3 regions of the Nocardiopsis gilva YIM 90087 genome follow, and region 1 is predicted to be linked to each of the others. Evidence: riboswitches for the same ligand, from Rfam matches in the RefSeq annotation. Region 1 holds a riboswitch; each other region holds the start of a gene.
The links. A riboswitch is a leader RNA that binds a small molecule or an ion and turns the genes downstream of it on or off. The one in region 1 is predicted to bind cobalamin.

Region 1 (4,271 bases):
GCGCAGCGCCTTCTCCTCGCCGATCCGCCACTTCGCGGACTTCACGAACTGGAACACCCCGATGTCCCAGCCCTGCGCCCACCCGCGTGTGGCCAGGCCGAACGCGGCAGTCGACTTGCCCTTCCCTGTGCCGGTGTGCACGATCAGCAGCGGCCGGTTGCGCCGTTGCCGCGTCGTGAGTCCGTCGTCGGGGACGTAGGACGGTTTGCCCTGCGGCATCTGTCGTGGGTCCTTGTCTGTCGCTGGTGGTTTGTCTTCTACGGCGCGTGTAGGGTCACGCGGCGCGGTGGCGTGTGTGCCGGACCAGTCCGCTCAGCGCGTCGGCTCCCAGTTCATCCAGTCGGACCGTGGTCCCGCCCATGGTGGCGGCCAGCCGCGCGGCCAACCCTAGGCGCACCACGCCCGACTCGCAGTCGACGATGACGCTCTCCACACCCTGAGCACCGATCCACGCCCCGGCGCGCAGGGCGTCGTCGAGTCCGCCCTGCGTGGCCCGACCGTCGGTGACGACGACCAACAGCGGGCGGCGCATCGGGTCGCGCAGGCGCTCGACGCGCAGTACGTCGGCCGAGCGCAGCAGCCCCGCTGCCAGCGGCGTGCGCCCACCGGTACGCAGCTCGCGCAGGCGGCGCGCGCCCGCCTCGACCGACGAGGTGGGCGGCAGGTCGAGTTCGGCGCCCCGCCCACGGAAGGTGACCAGCCCGACCTTGTCGCGCCGCTGGTAGGCGTCGAGCAGGAGGCTGAGCACCGCGCCCTTGACGGCGCGCATGCGCTGCCGCGCCGCCATCGATCCGCTGGCGTCCACGCAGAACAGCACGAGGTTGCCCTCGCGCCCCTCGCGGACGGCCTCCCGCAGGTCCGACCCTTCCAGTCGGAGCCCGGGGCCGTTGCGGCCCCGGGCCCGCTGGTGGGGTGCCGCCGCCCGCAGCGTCTCGATCAGGTGCAGCGTCCCGACGCGTTCTCGCGGCGGACGGGACCCCGATGTCCTGCCGTACGGCGTCTCGGCGCGGGAACGGCGGCCGGGGGTCCCGTGGCCGATCCCGGAGACGCTGAACAGCCGCGGGCGGTAGGGCTCCCCCGCCTCGCTCGTGGTGTCGCCCGTCTGCTGTCCCGGCCCCGAGGGGGAGCTTTCCTGCTCTTCCCCCTGCTGGTCGCCGGAGTCAGGCGAGGACGGCGACGGCGCGGGGGCGTCCTCGGTGTCCGAGCCGTCGTGGCTCTCCTGGCTGTCCTGGCTCTCCTGCGGACTGTCGTCCGACCCATCGCCGTCGTCGGGACTCCCCGGCTCCTCCGGGGTGTCCTCACGGCCTTTTGGGTCGGCATCACCCGCCTGGTCGAGCGCCTCCTGCAGCCGGTCCTCGTCGAGGTCGGGGGCGTCGAAGGGATCGCGGCGGCGCCGGTGCGGCAGGGCGAGCCGGGCCGCGTCGCGCACGTCGTCGGACGTCACCTCGATGTGGTCCCGCCAGGCGGCCAGCGCCATGGCCGCGCGGGCCGTGACGATGTCGGCGCGCAGACCATCGACCTCGAAGGCCGCGCACACGGCCGTGACCTGGCGAAGGGCCGCGTCGGTGAGGACGACCCCGGGCAGCCGTTTGCGGGCCGCGCGGATGTGCTCCGCGAGTTCGTCGTCCTCGCGCGCGTACCCGGCGGCGAAGGCGTCAGGGTCGGTCTCGAAGGCGAGGCGGCGGCGGACCACGTCGGCGCGCTCGGACGGCTCGCGGGTGGCCGCGACCTCGACCGTGAGGCCGAACCGGTCCAGGAGCTGCGGGCGCAGCTCGCCCTCCTCCGGGTTCATCGTGCCGACCAGCAGGAACCGGGCGGCGTGCGCGACCGAGACGCCCTCGCGCTCGACGTGCGACCTGCCCATCGCCGCCGCGTCCAACAGCAGGTCCACGAGGTGGTCGTGGAGCAGGTTGACCTCGTCGACGTAGAGCACGCCGCGGTGGGCCGCGGCGAGCAGGCCCGGCTCGAACGCTTTCACGCCTTCCGTGAGCGCCCGTTCGATGTCGAGCGAGCCCACGAGGCGGTCCTCGCTCGCACCGACCGGAAGCTCCACGAGGCGCGCGTCGCGCTCAGCGGGCACGACGTCCCGCGCGTGCGGCCCGTCGGGGCAGCCTGGGTCGGGGTCAGCGGGATCGCAGGCGAAGCGGCAGCCGTCGACGACGTCGAGGTCGGGCAGGAGCGCCGCGAGGGCGCGCACGACGGTCGATTTCGCGGTGCCCTTCTCGCCTCGGACCAGGACACCGCCGACCGCCGGGGACACGGCGTTGATCAGCAGCGCCAGTTTCAGGTCGTCCATGCCGACGACCGCGCTGAAGGGGTAGCGAGCGGAAGCGCTCACGCGGGTCAGTCCTTCCTCGGGAGTCCACGCCCATAGGGGTTTGTCGTGGTGCCGAGCAGTCTCCTGGCTCCCAGATCGCCGCGTCCCCGCCGCCTTCCCACCGGTCGCGTCCGGCAGTGGCGTTGGTCGCGGGTCCGCTCCCTGGTCACAGTGGCGGGACCGCCCCGGATTCACACCGGGTTCCTGCGTGCGGCGGCAGACCCGCGCGAGGTCGCACCGCCGACGTCGGCACCGCCCACCAGAATGGCACACGCGTGTTGGGTGCCATCCCGGAGCCGGGCTTTCGGGCGCCCCTATCCAGAAACTGAAACCAGTTCTACTATGCGCCCCAGACGCCGACGTCCTTCAGCGAGCGAAGGAGCGCACGTGACCACGGACCTGAAACTGGGAATCGCGGTGGGCTACTGGGGCGCCAGCGCCGATGACGCCACCGAGACGGTGCGGGCCGCCGAGGCCCTCGGATATGAGTCGGTGTGGACCGCCGAAGCCTACGGGTCCGACGCGTTCACCCCTCTGACCTGGTACGGCGCACGGACCGAACGAATCGGGCTGGGCACCGGGATCGTGCAGCTCTCCGCGCGCACCCCGGTCGCCACCGCCATGCACGCGCTGACCCTCGACCACCTCTCCGGCGGGCGCCTCCGGCTCGGGATCGGGGTGTCCGGCCCGCAGGTCGTCGAGGGCTGGTACGGGCAGCCGTTCCCGCGCCCGCTGGCACGGACCCGGGAATACCTGGACATCATGCGCCAGGTCTGGCGCCGCGAGGCACCGGCCACCTCCGAGGGACCGCACTACCCGCTCCCCTATCCGGGCGGAACCAGGCTGGGCAAGCCGCTGAAGTCCATCACCCGCCCGCTGCGCCCGGACATCCCCGTCTACCTGGGCGCCGAGGGGCCGAAGAACGTCGCCCTGGCCGCCGAGATCGCCGATGGCTGGACGCCCCTCTTCTACCACCCGGAGATCAGCCCCGGCGTGTACGCCGACGCGCTCGCCGCGGCCCCCGACGGCTTCGACATCGCCTGCACGGTCACCGTGCTCCCGCACGAGGACACCGCCGAGGCGCTGCGCACCGCCAAGATTCCGCTCGCCTTCTACATCGGCGGCATGGGCGCCCGCGACGAGAACTTCCACCTCAACGTGTTCGTTCGGATGGGGTTCGCCGAAGCCGCGTACAAGGTGCAGGAGCTGTTCCTGGCCGGACGCCGCGAGGAGGCGGTGGACGCCGTCCCCGACGAGCTGGCCGACGGCCTCTCCCTGGTCGGCCCGCTCCCCCGCATCGCCGAACGCCTCCAGGCGTGGCGCGACAGCCCGGTCACCACCCTCCTCGTCGCCGGAGTCCGCGACGAACCCGGCCTGCGCGCCCTGCGCGAAATGGTGCTCGGGTGACCGAGGGTGGCCCGTGGGGAGAACGCCTCCCCCGTCACCGCAACTTTTCCCCAGGAATCCCCGAAAACCCCCACAAGGCGCGTGGCAGCAGGAGATCATGATCAACATGGCGATCAGGCGAATGGTGAGCAGCGTCAGCGTCAGGTCGATGGAGCGCCCGAGGGCGGGGTGGTCATGGGGGTAGAGCCACAGCGACCGGGAGACGCCACCCGCCGGATCCCCGTGGCCCGGGATCAGGAATGGTTCTGGAGCGAGGAGTGGCAGGCGAAAGAGCGGGAAGCCGAAGCCGGGTCTTCCTCTCTGATCAGGAGTTCCTGGCCTGGCTCGACCGAAAGGTGAAGTAGCGCGGGTCAGTCCCAGACCCGCGCCAGCAGCCACTGACCGCTCTCGGAGTCATGCCGCAGCTCATAGACGCCCGGGCCGCGCCCGGAGCCCGCCTCCACGCGCCAGAATGTGCGCCGAGGCAGCCGGTCGCGCGCCCCGACCGCCCAGTCGGTGCGCAGCGTGACCCAGTGGTCGATGATCCGCCGCACCGTGTAGATCCGTC
Region 2 (4,271 bases), 2.5 Mb from region 1:
GACACGTCCTGCCGCACGCTCGCCGAGAACAGCTGGTCGTCGGGGTCCTGGAAGACGAGCTGGACCCGGCGGCGGAGGCCGCCGATGCCGCGCCGACTCTGCGGGACACCGGCGCCGTCCAGCAGGATCTCCCCGGACCGCGGCCGCAGGCTGCCCGCCAGCAGGCGCAGCAGCGTGGTCTTGCCCCCGCCGTTGGGGCCCAGCACGGCCAGTACCTCCCCGGCCGCGACCGCCACGTTCAGACCGGTGAAGACGGGGTCGGCGTCGTCATAGGCGAAGGCCAGGTCGCGCCCCGCCAGCACGGCGGGTGCGGTGGCGGGGGCACCGCCGGGGGACACGTCAAGCGAGGTCAAAGCCAGACTCCGGAGCCGATGGTCGCCGCGGCGACGAGAAGCGGGACGGCGGCCGCCGCGAGGAGCGCCTGGGGACGCAGCGGCAGCGCGTCGACGAGGACGGTCAGTTCGCCGGTGTAGCCCCGGCATTCCAGGCCCCGCTGCATGCGCTGGGCCCGGTCGTAGGAGCGGATGAACAGCGCGGCACCCAGGGAGCCGACCGACCGGATCCAGGCGCGCCGGGTGGCGTAGCCCAGCCGTCCGGCCTGCCCCGTGCCGATGCGGCGGGCGGTGTCGAGCGTCACGAACAGCATCCGGTAGATCAGCGCGACCATCTCCACGAGCGCGGCCGGCAGCCCGATGCGGGTGAGGCGGGGCAGCAGGTCGGCGAGCGGGGTGGTGAAGGCGAACAGCAGCTGGCACAGCAGTGCCGCCGTGGCGCGGCCGACGATTTCGGCGGCCCGCGCCAGACCGTCGGGGTCCCACGCCACCGGCCCCAGCGCGGGGCCGGCGGCCGCGTCGCCCGGAGCGCCGACGCTGAACAGCAGCGTCACCGATCCGGTGAGGATGAACAGCAGCGGAGCCCAGGCGGCGCGGGCGAACGCGCGCGGCTCCACCCCTGCCGGGCCGAACGCCACGACGAGGGCGGTCACCGCCGTGATCGCGGCGCCCGGCCAGGCCGGGAGGGCGAGCGCGCACAGCAGCAGGCCGCCGAAGAGGGTGCCCTTGACGGCGGGGTGCACGTCGCGCCACGGGCTCTTGTAGGCGGCGGCATCGATGGCCAGCATGGGCGCCGCTGCTCAGCCGCGCGTCGGTTCGGAGCCGTCCGGGACTTCCGCACCCCGAGGTGCGCCGCTCGCATCAGCCACCGCATCACCGGCCGCGTCTCCCGCACGGGTGGAGTCGGTCGGGCCGCCGGTGGCCTGCGCCTGCTCCGTGCGCATCCGTGAGCGTGTGCGCACGACGCCGAAGTAGTAGCCGATGATGCCCGCGCCGATCGCGGCCTGCAGCGCGAAGAGCCCTGACTCGACCTCGGACGAGGGCAGCTCGACGATGGGGGAGAACCACGGCTCGTAGGCCGGGTCGATGTCCTCAACGGCCTGCTGCCCCTGCGCGTCGGCGCCGGCGAAGGGTTCCTCGCGGGAGTCGCCCGCACCTATCGCCAGCGGCAGAACCGCGATCACGGCGATGGCGGCGACCATGGCCCAGGTGGCCCACGCCGCGGGGTGCCGGTCGCCGTCCTGCGCCTCGGCTCGCGCTCCCCTCCTCACTCGGCTCCGCCGCCCATGCGGTTCGGCCTTCGGCGGTGGGCATCGGCGGCTGCGCTCGTTCGTCGGCTCGCCGCTCGGCGGGCGCTCGGTGTTCGGGTTCGTCGACGTCATCGCTCACACCGCCTTTCGCTCGACCGGGGTGGTGGGGGCCGCGGCGGTGCGCAGCACGCCGAGCCGCAGCAGTTCACTCCGGCTCGCCTTGATCAGCAGTCGCACGATGATCACGGTCACCAGACCCTCGATGATCGCGAGCGGTATCTGGGTGACCGAAAAGATGGCGCCGAACTTGACGAACGAGCCCAGGACGCCGCTCTGCGCGTCGGGGAAGGCGAGTGCGAGCTGGAGGCTGGTCACCGAGTAGGTGCCCAGGCTGGCCAGGCTGGCGGCGAAGAACACCGCGAGCCCCAGCGACGTGTGCTCCGGCAGTGCCCTGGTCAGCCCCCGCACCAGGCGGTACACACCGTAGGCGACCCACGGCCCGACGATCGCGAGCGAGAAGACGTTGGCGCCCAGCGTGGTCAGGCCGCCGTGGGCGAGGAGTAAGGCTTGGAACAGCAGGGTGATCGTGCCGAGGGCGGCCATGACCGGTGGTCGGAAGAGCACCGCGCCCAGGCCGGTCCCCGTCGGATGGGAACTGCTGCCGCTCACCGAGGGGATCTTCAGCGCGGACAGCACGAAGCAGAACGCACCGGCGGCACCGAGAAGCAGCTTGGACTCGGGGTTGGTCCGGATCGTCGTGGTCAGCGAGCGGACGCCGTGAATGACGAACGGCGCTGAGACCGCGGTCCAGGCCACGGCGTGGACGGGCGGGAGGAAGCCTTCGGCGATATGCATGTGTGGGGGACCAATCTCCAACACCTCGTGGACGGTCGTCACGTGCCGTGGCCGGTCTCCTGGCTCCGGGTCGACGCCCGTCGCCGACCTTCCCAAGGGCGCGTCCGCGGCCGGACGTCCCCCAGTGGCCGTGAGCCGTCCGTTCCGCTGGCTGCGGCGGGCGGGGCACCGGGCTTCCCGTTCACAGTGGCGAGGGCCGCGCCGGTTTCGCACCGGACTTCCCGAACACCACGGCTCCACGAAGGTATGCCCTGGCCGCGAGGTTCGCAATAGCCAAGTATTCGCAATAGCGGTCGTCAGTAGGCCCGAAACCCCTGCGGCGTAGGGCCTGCGGCCACGCCGAAACCACATCGGGGGCGCACCGCGCCCGGCACCACCGGCCGCGTGGACACGATCCGGTGGCCATGTAAGGTGACCGGGCGCGGCCCCGCTCGAAGCGGCGGTACCGGGTCCGACACCGTGGGGGAGCCATGCCTGAACTCGGTTGCGCGGTGGCGCCCGTGGCCGTGACCTCGGCGTGCACGGCGTGCGGCGCGTGCCTGCTGACCTGCCCGGAACACGCCTTCCGTCCCAACGGCGGCACGCTCGACGTGCTGCCGGAGCGGTGCACGGGCTGCCTGGAGTGCATCGAGGTCTGCCCGGCCGACGCGATCATCGAGGTGGGCGACGGACCGGCAGAGAACGGACCGGCAGAGACCGGTGCGTGATCCGAGGCCAGGGCGGCGCCGAACCCGGTGGTCGGCCCGCGCACCGGAACCACGATCCCCGACAGCGGTGAACAGCTGAACGGAGAAAGGGAACGCAGTTGAACCGTCAGGTCCATCCGATCGAGGTGGAGTCCTTCCGCATCCTGCGGTCACGCGTCGACCTGGGGCACCTGCCACCGCTGAGCCGCGCCGTCGCCGAACGGGTCATCCACGCCAGTGCCGACCTCGACTACGCCACCGACCTGGTCATCGACGACACCGCGGTGACCGCGGCCGCGGCAGGCCTGGCCGACGGCGCCCCCATCGTGGCCGACGTCGCCATGGTCGCCTCCGGCATCACCGCCCGCCCCAGCGTCTGCCGTATCGCCGAGGAGAACACCGCGCGCCTGGCCCGCGCGACCGGCATCACCCGCTCCGCCGCCGCGGTCCGATCCGCCTTTTCCGAGGTCGGCCCCGGCGCGGTCTGGGTCGTGGGATGCGCGCCCACCGCGCTCGAGGAGATCATCGCCCGCGGCGTCGATCCGCTCCTGGTCATCGGCCTCCCGGTCGGCTTTGTCGGTGCCGCCGAGTCCAAGGCCGCCCTTCGCGAGTCCGGACTGCCCCAGGTCAGCAACGTCTCGGAGAAGGGGGGCTCGGCCGTGGCGGCCGCCGCGCTGAACGCCCTGCTCTACGGCCCCACCCCGTGACCGTGGCCGTCCGGCCGATTTCCCGTCCCCACCGCATGAATCTCCCCGGCCGCCGCGAGCCGGGGCCAGCCCGAGAAGAACGTGAGAGGTCCACGATGAAACCCCCGCTGTTGCTGGTCGGACATGGCACCCGGGACGAGAAGGGCGTCGCCGACTTCATGGCGTTCGTCGAGCGGCTCGACCGCCGCCTCGACGACCGCGAGGTCGCCGGGGGCTTCATCGAGCTCTCGCCGCCGCCGCTGACCGACGCGGTCGGCGAGCTCTACGGCCGGGGCCACCGCCGTGTGGTGAGCGTGCCGATGATGCTGGTCGCGGCCGGACACGCCAAGGGCGACATCCCCGGCGCGCTGATCCGCGAGAAGGAACGGCACGACGGGTTCGACTACGTCTACGGACGCCCGCTCGGCCCGCACCCGACCATGCTCCGGCTGCTCGCCGAAC
Region 3 (4,271 bases), 2.0 Mb from region 1:
CACCATGACGCCGATGGCCAGTGAGATCAGTACGAACATCAGAACGCGGAACCGGTCGGCGTGCAGGCCGATGCCCGTCGCCATGTCGTCGCCGAGCTGGAAGACGTTGAGCGCGGTGGTCTGGGCGGCGATGAGGAGCAGGACGATGAGCACCGTGGCCGCTGGCAGCGGAAGCATGTCCCACGTGCTGCCGCCCAGTCCGCCGAGGGTCCAGCGCATGACCTGCTTGGCGGCGTGGGGCTGGCCCGACAGCATGATGATCAGGTTCGCGGCGGCCTGCAGCACCTGGCCGACCACGACACCGGACAGGATGAGTCGGGTGCTGGTCATCCTGCCGCTCGTCCGCGCCACGGAGTAGACGGCCACCAGTGCGGTCAGAGCCCCGAGGAAGGCCGCCAGCGGGACCGAGTACGTACCGGCCACGGTGATGCCCGCGATCGTCACGAGCACCGCGCCGAAGGTGGCGCCCGAGGACACCCCCAGCAGGAGCGGGTCGGCCAAGGGGTTGCGCACCAGCGTCTGCAACACCGCGCCGACCATCGCGAGTCCGGCCCCTACCAGGGCGGCCAGCAGGACCCGGGGCAGCCGGGCCGTCAGCACGATCCGCTCGTGGGCCACCGACCAGGTCGGGTCGATGGCTCCGGGGACGATCTGGTGCGCCAGGATGCGCCAGGTCTCGGCGACGGAGATCCCCACCGACCCGGCGACGACGCCGAACGTCACAGCAAGCGGCAGCGCTGCGACAAGGGCCGGAACCACGATGGACACGGGGAGGCGGCGCGGGACGCGCCGCCCCAGGAGTGTCCGCCGCTGTCCGTCCCGCTGCGGATCGCCGTACTGGTCCTCAGCGGGCGGATCAACGGCGGAGTCCACTGCGGTGTCGGCGGCGGACCGCGTGTGCTGTCGCATGCCCCGGCTCAGAACGCGTCCGGATGCAGCTGCTCGGCGACGTCGTAGACGGCGTCGCCGGCCCGGACGCCCACCACCGCCGAAGACAGCGGGAGCACCGCGAACCGCTCCTCCTTGATCGCCGGGACGTCGGCGAGCGTGGGGTTCTCCAGCAGTGCCCGCTTCTTCTCCTCCACCGGCGTCTCGCCGTAGTCGTAGATGAGGATCGCGTCGGGGGAGCGCTCGGCGACCTGTTCGACGGAGACGTCGGCGAAGACCTTGTCGACGTCGTCGAAGACGTTGCGGCCTCCGGCGCGCTCGATGATCTCGGTGCCGATGCCGTTGCCGCCCGCGGTGGAGACGGTCGAGTCGATGGAGTCGACGACGACCACGTCCACCGGGTCAACGTCCGCCAGCCGCTTCCGGGCTTCGTCCACCCGTGCCGTGATGTCGTCGTTGACCTCGTCCGCGCGATCCTCGACCCCGAAGATCAACGCGATGTTGTCGATCTCGGTGGAGACGGTCTCCATGGTGACGTTGTCGGTGCACTGCTCGATGTTCTCGTAGGTCGCGATCCCGGCATCGGCCATCGCCTCCCGGCCCCGCCCCTCGGCGTCATCCAAGGCGCTGCTCCCGAAACCCGCGTAGACGAAGTCCGGGTCGGCCTCCAGCACCTGTTCGAACGAGGGGTACTCGTCGGCGAGGACCGGGACCGCGTCGTAGGCCTCCTGGAACTCCGGCAGTACCGCGTCGTCCAGATACGCCGTGCCCACCAGCCGGTCCTCCAAGCCGAGCGCCAGCATCACCTCGGTGGCGTGCTGGTTCATGGTCACCACGCGCTCCGGCGGCGCGTCGATGACGACATCGGTGCCGCAGTTGGCGATGGTGACGGGGAAACCTTCCGGGGAGGCTGCGGTGGGGTCGTCCGTGGCGTCCGACGCCCCGCTACCGCAGCCGGTGAGCGCGACGACCAGGGCCGATGCGGCCGCTGCCGTGGCTGTCGCCGACGACGTCGATGCGGTACCCCGGGCCGACAGGGGGCGGGCGAAGGGTGGGAAGGTGGTGAAGGGGCGGGGGATCTTGGGCACGTCCGGTCCTCTCGCGGGTCCGGGCGCGGTGGGATGCGCGGGCGCCCCTGCGAACAGGGCTGTGTGCCCGCTCGTCCCGGGGTCCGCGCCCCTGGTCGACGGTGTCGCGACGGCCCAGTCTCCTGACTCCCGGATCATCGCCTCACCCGGCCTTCCAGCGCCTGCGCGCCGTGGCCATCCGTGGGCTCGACTCCCCGGTCACAGTGGCGGGACCGTGCCGGACTCGCACCGGCTTCCTGGTTTCCGTCGCCACAGGCGATCGTAGGGCCCAGGAGCTGCACGTACCCGTACTGGGCGACGTGGTGTCCCGATCGTGATCTTGGACACTTGCGGGCGAAAGGTCATCGAGAGGTAAAGTGCCCGACCTGCCTATATGTACCCTTCGTTACGGTAAATGTCCGATCAGACAAGGTGTAGGGGAGACGCATGGCCGGTTCGACAAGCATGGACGACGAACGCATCGGCCAGGTCTCGAAGTAGTGACTAAGTCCATATCGGTCATTGCCACACCTTTCACTCGCGCGTCAGGATTCGGTCAATTCCCGTGATCCCGACGAGCAGAGAAAAGAGGGGAGCCGAGTGAGCAGTTCGATGGTGGCCTCGACCGCCACCTTCGCCATGTACTTCGTGGCGATGGTCGCGATCGGTCTCTGGGTCTACAAGCGGACAACGTCCCTGTCCGACTTCGTCCTCGGCGGCCGCCAGCTGAACAGCTGGGTGGCGGGCCTGAGCGCGAACGCCAGCGACTTCAGCGCGTGGCTGCTGCTGGGGCTTCCCGGCGCGATCTACCTCTCCGGCCTCGGCGAGGCGTGGATCGCCGTGGGCCTCGCCATCGGCTTCGCGGCCAGCTGGTACCTGATCGCCGGTCGGCTGCGCGTCTACACCGAGCGCGCCACCGACGCGCGCAACGGCGGCGAGTCCAACTCGCTGACCCTCTCCTCCTACCTGGAGAACCGCTTCGGTGACCACAGCGGTGTCCTGCGCGGCGCCTCGGCCATCCTGATCCTGCTCTTCTACCTCTTCTACGTCGCCTCCGGCCTGGTCGCCATGGGCGGTCTGTTCGAGAAGGTCTTCGACATGCCGTCGGCCGTCGCGATCATCGTCGGCGTCTCGATCGTCGTCCTCTACACCTTCCTCGGCGGTTTCCTCGCGGTCAGCTACACCGACGTCATCCAGGCCGTGATGATGTGGCTCGCGCTGCTCGTCGTGCCGATCGTGGCGATCATCGTCGTCATGACCGACCCGTCCGCCGGCCACGAGGTCGACTTCGGCAGCATGCTCGGCGGCGTCGAGGGCACGAACCTCGGGGACGCGCTCGCGCCCATCGCCATCATCTCCGGTCTCGCCTGGGGCATCGGCTACCTCGGCCAGCCGCACATCCTCGCCCGCTTCATGGGCATCCGCTCGGCCAAGGCCGTCCCGCAGGCCGCCGTCATCAGCGTCGGCTGGGCGGTCACCGCCATGGCCCTGGCGCTGCTCGTCGGCTTCACCGGCGTCGTCTTCTTCGACACCCCGCTGGAGGACGCCGAGCAGGTCTTCCCCTCGCTCATCAGCGCGCTGATGAACCCGTGGGTGGCCGGGCTGCTGCTCGCCGCCATCCTGGCCGCGGTCATGAGCACCGCCGACTCCCAGCTCCTGGTCGCCTCCTCCGCGATCACCGAGGACGGCTACCGGGCGTTCGTCAACCGCGAGGCCTCGCCCATGAAGCTGGTGTGGATCAGCCGCGCCGCGGTCGTGGGCGTGGCCGTGGCCGCCGCGGCCATCGCGCTGTCGGGCAACCAGACGATCATGGAGCTGGTCGGCTACGCCTGGGCCGGGTTCGGCGCCGGGTTCGGCCCCGTCATCCTGCTCTCCCTGTACTGGCGCAAGATGAACCGCGGGGGCGCGCTCGCCGGCATGGTCGGCGGCGGTGCCACGGCGGTCATCTGGACCGAGCTCGACGCCCGGGTCATGCACACCGACTTGTACGCGATGGTTCCGGCCGTGGTCGTCAGCCTCATCGCGATCGCCGTCTTCAACAACCTGGGCCGGGCCAGCCAGCAGATGGAGGACGACTTCGACCGCGTGGACGGCGAAGCCAAGGCCACCGTCTGAGCCCAGAAGCCCAGCCCAGCCGCCCGCGAATGACAGGACCCACCGGTACCCCCGCCGGTGGGTCCTTCTTTGCTGTTGTGACGCATCGGTGATGGGGGCACGCTGTTGTGTAATCGGTCGTACAGGTAGAACGGTGTCATGTCCGCCAGAAACGATCACCCCGCTGTGTGGTCTCGGCTCGATGTCGTCGAAGGACTGGGC

Region 2: it holds a riboswitch for cobalamin, as region 1 does, so the genes downstream of both, CDO52_RS20550 (energy-coupling factor ABC transporter permease) here and CDO52_RS09820 (putative cobaltochelatase) in region 1, are expected to answer to the same signal.
Region 3: it holds a riboswitch for cobalamin, as region 1 does, so the genes downstream of both, CDO52_RS00560 (ABC transporter substrate-binding protein) here and CDO52_RS09820 (putative cobaltochelatase) in region 1, are expected to answer to the same signal.

The regions. Positions count from the first base shown of each region.
Region 1 covers NZ_CP022753.1:2,125,464-2,129,734, reverse strand. The annotation lists partial or broken gene cobO (cob(I)yrinic acid a,c-diamide adenosyltransferase) at 1-222, opposite strand, end outside; gene CDO52_RS09820 (putative cobaltochelatase) at 275-2,338, opposite strand; cobalamin riboswitch at 2,395-2,524, opposite strand; gene CDO52_RS09815 (LLM class F420-dependent oxidoreductase) at 2,705-3,724, shown strand; gene CDO52_RS09810 (DUF6504 family protein) at 4,075-4,271, opposite strand, start outside.
Region 2 covers NZ_CP022753.1:4,582,741-4,587,011, reverse strand. The annotation lists gene CDO52_RS20565 (energy-coupling factor ABC transporter ATP-binding protein) at 1-353, opposite strand, end outside; gene cbiQ (cobalt ECF transporter T component CbiQ) at 350-1,120, opposite strand; gene CDO52_RS20555 (energy-coupling factor ABC transporter substrate-binding protein) at 1,133-1,714, opposite strand; gene CDO52_RS20550 (energy-coupling factor ABC transporter permease) at 1,718-2,479, opposite strand; cobalamin riboswitch at 2,470-2,685, opposite strand; gene CDO52_RS20545 (DUF362 domain-containing protein) at 2,908-3,144, shown strand; gene CDO52_RS20540 (precorrin-8X methylmutase) at 3,243-3,830, shown strand; gene CDO52_RS20535 (sirohydrochlorin chelatase) at 3,926-4,271, shown strand, end outside.
Region 3 covers NZ_CP022753.1:96,258-100,528, reverse strand. The annotation lists gene CDO52_RS00565 (FecCD family ABC transporter permease) at 1-909, opposite strand, end outside; gene CDO52_RS00560 (ABC transporter substrate-binding protein) at 918-1,976, opposite strand; cobalamin riboswitch at 2,072-2,251, opposite strand; gene putP (sodium/proline symporter PutP) at 2,568-4,070, shown strand; gene CDO52_RS00550 (putative glycolipid-binding domain-containing protein) at 4,209-4,271, shown strand, end outside.